DNA from 2 places in the Dorea sp. AM13-35 genome. Region 2 is predicted to be linked to the other one. Evidence: riboswitches for the same ligand, from Rfam matches in the RefSeq annotation. Region 2 holds a riboswitch; the other holds the start of a gene.
The links. A riboswitch is a leader RNA that binds a small molecule or an ion and turns the genes downstream of it on or off. The one in region 2 is predicted to bind glycine.
Positions count from the first base shown of each region.

Region 1: linked by a shared signal. The riboswitch ahead of gcvT (glycine cleavage system aminomethyltransferase GcvT) and the one ahead of DW152_RS09290 (GrdX family protein) in region 2 are both predicted to bind glycine.

Region 1 is NZ_QUCZ01000008.1:59,955-63,698, forward strand. It holds gene gcvPA (aminomethyl-transferring glycine dehydrogenase subunit GcvPA) at 1-274, opposite strand, end outside; gene gcvH (glycine cleavage system protein GcvH) at 312-692, opposite strand; gene gcvT (glycine cleavage system aminomethyltransferase GcvT) at 780-1,868, opposite strand; glycine riboswitch at 2,010-2,105, opposite strand; gene alaS (alanine--tRNA ligase) at 2,343-3,744, opposite strand, start outside.
Region 2 is NZ_QUCZ01000007.1:138,764-142,507, reverse strand. It holds gene DW152_RS09295 (glycine/sarcosine/betaine reductase component B subunit) at 1-949, opposite strand, end outside; gene DW152_RS09290 (GrdX family protein) at 1,017-1,403, opposite strand; glycine riboswitch at 1,592-1,704, opposite strand; gene DW152_RS09285 (alanine/glycine:cation symporter family protein) at 1,967-3,331, opposite strand; gene purB (adenylosuccinate lyase) at 3,649-3,744, opposite strand, start outside.

The DNA.
Region 1 (3,744 bases), on a different contig from region 2:
TTTCTTTTGAAATGACATTGTTTACCATAGCCGGAATATAGTGTCTGTATGCGCCTGCACCACGGAAGATTGTCGGAAATACTTTATTTTTCTTTGCGATTTCTTTCATCTTTTTCAGAACTTCCATCTCTGGCATTCCTTCCGGAATATCTAAGCCGCCCTTGATCTTAACCTGCTCCGGGATGTGGCGGAATAAATCATCGATGCTCTCATATCCGATTTCATTCAGCATCGCTTTTCGCTCATCTAATGTGTTTGGAACATAACTACCCATGTTCTTTATCCACCGCCTTTCTTCACATTCTTATGTATTAAGCCTCTTCGCTTTCTACAAATGCTTTGTATGCGTCAGCATCTAACAGTTCTTCTGTCTCTTTTACTTCACCAACTTTTACAAACCATGCATCATAAGGTGTTTCGTTGATAGATTCCGGAGCATCTAACAGCTCTTCATTGATCTCTGTTACAACACCTGAAACCGGTGAGAATACATCAGATACTGCTTTTACAGACTCAACATCTGCGAATGCTTCTCCGACTGTTACTTCATCTCCAACTTCCGGAAGGTTTATAAATACAAGATCTCCTAATTCAGACTGTGCATAATCTGTTAATCCGATCACTCTTACGTCTCCATCCTCTTTTATCCACTCGTGTGATTTTGAATACTTTAATTCTGCTCTTAATTCCATTGTTTTAATCTCCTTTTCTTTTATGATATAATATGCCCCTGTTTTTGATACCCTCGGTTTCAGACCTTTTCCCTGGCATCCTTATATTTATTTTGCTCTCTTATAGAACGGAAGTGCTACAACTTCTACATCAATCATACGTCCTCTGACATCTACCTGTAATTTTGTTCCTACATCTGTATAGGCAGTTTCCAGTAATGCCATTCCGACAGCCTTGTCAATGAAAGGACCTTTTGTACCGGATGTTGTATGTCCGATCACTTTGCCGTCTGCATATACATCCTGATGTTCACGGATGATTCCTCTTCCAATAACTTCCAGACCTACTCTCTTTCTCGTTAGTTCTGCATGTTCTTCCAGAGCTTTCTTACCGATGAAGTCATCTTTTTTCATCTTCACTGCGAATCCAAGTCCTGTCTCCAGCGGTGAAACATCATCATCCATCTCGTGACCGTAAAGTGGCATTGCTGCTTCCATACGAAGTGTATCTCTTGCTCCAAGACCACACGGGATAAGTCCTTCTTCTTTTCCATTTTCAAGAAGTGTATCCCACATCTTCTCTGCATACTCGCTTGGCAGATATAATTCTACTCCATCCTCACCTGTGTATCCTGTCTTGGAAATGATACATGGGATTCCGGCTACTTCTGTGTCGAATACTGCATGGTAGTATTTCTGAGGAATGTTCTCTTCTGCTGTCAGCTTTCTTAAGATATCCATTGCTTTTGGTCCCTGCAGTGCAAGCTGTGCATACTGAGCAGATACGTCTGTAAATTTGACTTCTCCAAACTGATGATTTAACATCCACTGATAATCTTTATCTTTGTTTGCTGCATTGACAACAATAAAGTAATGATCATCGGAATGTTTGTAAACAATCAGATCGTCTACTGTTCCGCCATGTTCATTACACATCGGACTGTATCTTGCCTGTCCATCCACCATATTGTCAAAGTTATTTGTCAGTATCATCTGGATATTTGCAAGTGCATCCTTTCCTTCGCATAAAACTTCTCCCATATGAGATACATCAAATAGTCCTGCCTGAGTACGAACAGCCATATGTTCTTTGATTACACCTGCTTCATACTGTACCGGAAGAAGGTAACCTCCAAATGGTACGATCTTACCTCCTGCCTTCACATGTGCATCATAGAGTGGCGTTTTTAATTCCATGATAAAAATCCTCCTTTTTTCTCATCATGAACTGCTCTGTCAGCGGGTCTTGTTCCGTTAAAAGTTTGTCGGAGCAAAAAAATAAGAGACATGTCCTATTTCAGGACTTCCTGCCTCCCTGTCTGCTTTCTTTCAGAGCTTCGTCCGAACCCAATTCTTCTGCCTGAGAGTTTCGAATTACTTCTTGCCCCTTCGGCGCTATTACTTATTGCTAATAATCTCTCTTAGGTTCATCACCCGATCACTTTTCTTTTATTTTGACAGGCTTATTGTAACAGCCCTTGAATTATCTGTCAATAATTGTTTATTTTTTAACTTTTCTGTTATTTATAGGCAATTGCAACAGTCATTATAGTTATTATCTATAAAAAAGAAAGATACATTTTCACTTTTTTGTAGAAAATGTATCTTTCTTTATTTCCATTGTATTTTATTGTACTATTATCTGCGTATTTTCATACTTCTAAAGTGCACTTATGCAAGCTGTTCAGCCAGTACTTCTTTCGCTTTTGTGAGTGCATCATTCATGCCTTCCGGCTTCTTGCCCCCAGCTTGGGCCATATTCGGGCGGCCACCACCACCACCGCCAACGCATGATGCACAAGCCTTGATCAGATTACCTGCATGTGCGCCTTTATCAATTGCTCCTTTGGTAGCCATAGCCATCAGGCTGACTTTACCATCTGTAGCCGATACAAGCACGACAACACCTTCGCCAAGCTTGTCTTTTAACTGGTCACCAAGATCACGGAGTCCGTTCATATCCACGCCATCTACCTTTGCGGCGAGCAGTTTCACACCGACAACTTCTGTCACCTGATTCATCACATCACCTATAGCATCTTTGGCAAGCTTGCCCTTCAGGCTCTCCACTTCGCTCTTCAATGCCTTATTCTCAGCCTGCAGATGACTGATCTTCTCTTCCATATTATCCGGAGTTGTCTTCAACATCTTCGCAGCTTCGTGAAGCTTCTGCTCCTGTTCCTCGTAATAATCCATCAGTCCTTTGGAAGTCAGTGCTTCAATACGGCGCACACCGGCTGCGACACCGGACTCGGAAAGGATCTTAAATGCCATGATATCACCGGTATTTGCCACATGTGTACCACCACAGAACTCAATAGAGAAATCTCCCATGCTGACAACACGTACAATATCTCCGTATTTTTCACCAAACAGAGCCGCTGCTCCTGTCTTTTTTGCTTCCTCGATCGGCATGTTGCGCACAACAACCGGAAGATGATTACGAATTTCTCTGTTGACGATTGCCTCTACTTCTTTGAGCTGTTCTTCTGTCATAGCAGAAAAATGCGTAAAGTCAAAACGAAGTCTGTTCGCATTGTTCAGAGATCCAGCCTGTTCTACATGTGTTCCAAGCACCATGCGGAGTGCTTTCTGTAACAGATGTGTTGCACTGTGGTTATTTGCAGCAAGTGCACGGTTCTCACGATCAACTTCCATTGTCACTTTATCACCGATTTTGATCATGCCTTTTGTCACATGACCGACATGTCCGAATTTGCCACCGAGAAGTTTTACAACATCTTCTACTACAAATTCACCGTCTGCACTGCGGATCACGCCTTTATCAGCTTCCTGTCCACCGCTTGTTGCGTAGAACGGAGTCTTCGCTACAATGACCGTTCCCTTTTCTCCGTCAGAGAGTGCATCTACAATCTCTTCTTCACTTGTAAGTGCTGTAACTTCTGACTCTGCTTCCATATTGTCATATCCGACAAATTCTGTTGTCAGTTCCGGATCAAGCGCATCATAAACGCTTGCGTCTGTACCACTGTAACTGTGTGTTCCAAAAGTTCCTTCGGACTTCGCGCGCTGTTCTTTCTGTGCTTTTTCAAAGCCTTCTTTATCATATGTC
Region 2 (3,744 bases):
GGTTACCGAATCCTTCCTGAGATACAATAACTCCATCCAGGTCTAACATCTTGCAAAGTTTTGCTGTCCAGTCAGAAGAACGCTGTTTATCAGCAAGATATACGTTCTCGTTTGTGATAATCTGGCAAACAAAGTTTAATGTTTTTCCGTGCTGTTCAAATAAGTCATGTACAACCGGGTTGTTCAGATGAACATATGTAGGGTTCTTATCACATGCAGATACACAGTTACCGGAAACAATTGCTCCGTCCATGATCTCTGTAGGGCTTAAAATTGTAGGAACGATTTTCTTAGCATCTACACCATATACATATGTGTCATGAAGAAGTCCCTGGCTCTGAAGCATCTGTACATATGCAACTCTCGGCAGATCCGGATATTTTTCCATTCCTTCTTTAATTGTACATGTCTCGTAAACTTTTGTCTCATCCGGTGTCAGATCACGTGCTAACTCACCAATGTAAGTTGCAACTCTGAATCCAGCGAAACGAACTGCTTTTTCGTATTCATGCTGTTTGATATTGTCAATTGGCTCACATACCATAACCAGGTTTAATGTCTTGGAGAATGGTGTGTAATCTGCTCCAGGACCTGTCATATCAATGATACCTTCCTGGAATCCCACGATCTTACCAGCTGTAACAACAGCCATTCCTTTTAATGCGTAAGTCTTTCCTTCTCCAACTGTGTCTACTTTAGAGATAACTCCCGGGAAGATTCCTCCTCTTCCTTCAACTTTAACTCTAGGTTCGATAACATCTTTAACAGGTGTGATTCTTACAGACTCACCCGGTTTTGCAATGTCAAATGATACGCTCTTAATCTTTTCGTCCTCAAGAGCTACTGCCTTAACGGCTTCTTCGGATACATAAAGGATTCCGTCTTCAATCTTTGACTCAGATGCAAACTGAATATCCTTGATGTAAATGTGTCCCATTTCTAATCTCACTTTAAGTTCCCTCCTTAAAAAAATTATATTGTTTAAGCTGCAACGCTCGACAACCTCACTCAATGACTTACCAGGCATCTGCTGATGCCAGGCCGCTTTCCAGCAGAGTCCAGTCAATCAACTGAAAATCTTCCAGTACGCTTTCTCCATATCGTCCAGTCTTATCTTGGAATTTATGGCATGCATCGATTGCATTTTCTATAATCGTAAGCGACCTTCTGTCCACTTCCTCCTTTCCAGCTGAAATCAAAACCGATTTGTATGGTGTCTCATTTGGCTTCACGCTTCCGGATAACGGATGCGTCAGAAGTAAATGTCCGTCATGTATTCTGTCTCTGACTTCCCGGAGAAGTCCTTCATAAGTAGTTTCCAGATATATTACTTCGTGCGTCTTCTCAAGCTTATCGAAGACCAGTGGATTATTGGTCAAGACTATATATTTCCCCCTGTTCATCCTGAACCGTATCCTCCTTTCCGGCCTGTTGCCTCGGCAATCGATAAATACAATAAAAGTCATCGGTATTCCAAATAAAAAAGGACGTCCAGATATACCATTATATCTACGGCGTCCTTCCTGTCTTTTGCCCTGATAAATTGAAATCATCGATAAGCTTTATCACACAGCACAAGATTCAGAATGTGGTACATTTTCCAGTCCTTTTGCCTGAAAGTTTCACCTTTTTGCATACCCACCATGTATGTCCGGCTTGCCTCTTCGGCGGCTGATCCGTTCAACTCTCTCTTGGAAAACATCATCCCACGAATATTCTTTTCATAGAAAATCATTACACAATTTTCATAGACATTTTTTATATTATTTATTGCCTGTATCTATAATAACTTATTGTAACTTTTTTTGCAACCCATTATACTAATTAATATTATTTTAGTGAGTATGCACAATTTCCATTCCTGATTTTTGTTATATTTATTAGTCGATTTTATAATATTTATTAAAACGTCTATAAAAAACAACATTTATGATTGTCCTGCATTTCATCCACTTATAGATAATATCTATTTATTCTTTTTAAAGTTCTGATAGTAATCATCATGCAACTTCTTAATCGTACCGCTCAGAACAATCAGACCGATAAAGTTCGGAATTACCATCATGGAGTTGAAGCAGTCTGCCATATTCCATACGAGATCTACCTGTGCAAGTGATCCAAGCACTACGCACACAGCAACTAATACGGAATATACTTTTACAGCTTTTGGTCCAAACAGATACTTAATATTTGCCTGTCCAAAGAAATACCAGCCAATAATTGTTGAAAATGCGAAGAAGAACATACAAATCGCGATAAAGATATCTCCACCTTTTCCATACAATGTAGAGAATGCATACTGGCTTAACTCTGCACCTGTCTTACCACTTGGAATAGACTTCGTTGTAATAATTACAAATGCTGTCAGGTTTAGTACGATAAACGTATCGATAAATACACCGATCATTGCAACAAATCCCTGCTCGACCGGATGATCTACTTTTGCAACTGCATGCGCATGTGGGGTAGAACCCATACCAGCCTCATTAGAGAACAATCCTCTTGCAACACCTTTTGTAAGTGCAAGTTTTAATGTCGCACCCACAGCACCACCGGATACTGCTGACGGATTAAATGCTCCAACGACAATTGCCTGGAATGCATATGGAATATTCTTATAATTATAAATAATAACAATCAGCGCACCAAGAATATAGAAAGCTGCCATGATTGGTACGAGCGTCTCTGTTACTTTTGCGATACGCTGCATACCACCTACGAATACAAATAACGCGATCAGTGCAACTACAACACCAACTGCTGCCTGTGGCACACCAAATGCTGTATGGAAGGCTGCTGCGATGGAATTGGACTGTACTGCATTACCCATAAATCCAAGCGCCAGGATGATCAATATTGCAAAAATTCCGGCAAGTACTTTTCCAAACGTTCCTTTAAATGCTGCACGGATATAATATACAGGTCCTCCTGTGATCTCTCCGTCAACTCCTACCTGCTTATACTTCTGTGCAAGTACAGCCTCGCCAAAGATCGTTGCCATTCCCAGGAATGCTGCGATCCACATCCAAAAAATAGCTCCCGGTCCTCCGATTGCAAGAGCGGTCGCCGCTCCGGCGATATTACCGGTTCCTACCTGAGCTGCAATTGCTGTTGCCAGTGCCTGGAATGATGACATTCCATCTTTGTCAGCATTGCCTTTTTTACTGAACAGGCCGCCAAAAGTCCGGCGCATTCCTTCTCCAAATCCACGTACTTGAATAAAACCAAGCTTAAATGTGAACCAGATTCCACCTCCGAGAAGTGCGATGATCAACACATAATCAGACAGATAGTGCTGAATTGTCAGAACAAGATCGTTTAATGTTTTCATTGTTACATCCCCCTTTTCTTTGTATAGATTTTCCGTATATTTATACGAACTTATTCATTACACCTATCATAACACTTATCTATATACAGCGCAATATGTACAAAACCTTCTATATTTTCTTTGTGTATTTTATACATTGTGTGCAATCGCGCTTATTATTTTACATACAAAAAACGGCGTAAACTCGTTCGCTTACACCGTTTTTTTGTCAAGTTATTTTCATCATTAAAGATTTTTTCGTCACAATTACTATTGCACGTTTGTAACTTCTATCTATTCGTTTCATCTATAGATATTCTTTATATATTCCATATATTTTACACGTTAATTTCCGCTGTCATTCCAAGAATTTCTTTATTCTCTTCAAGCATTGGGCGTACAACATTGTTCAGATAATTGTCTACCTGAACCGG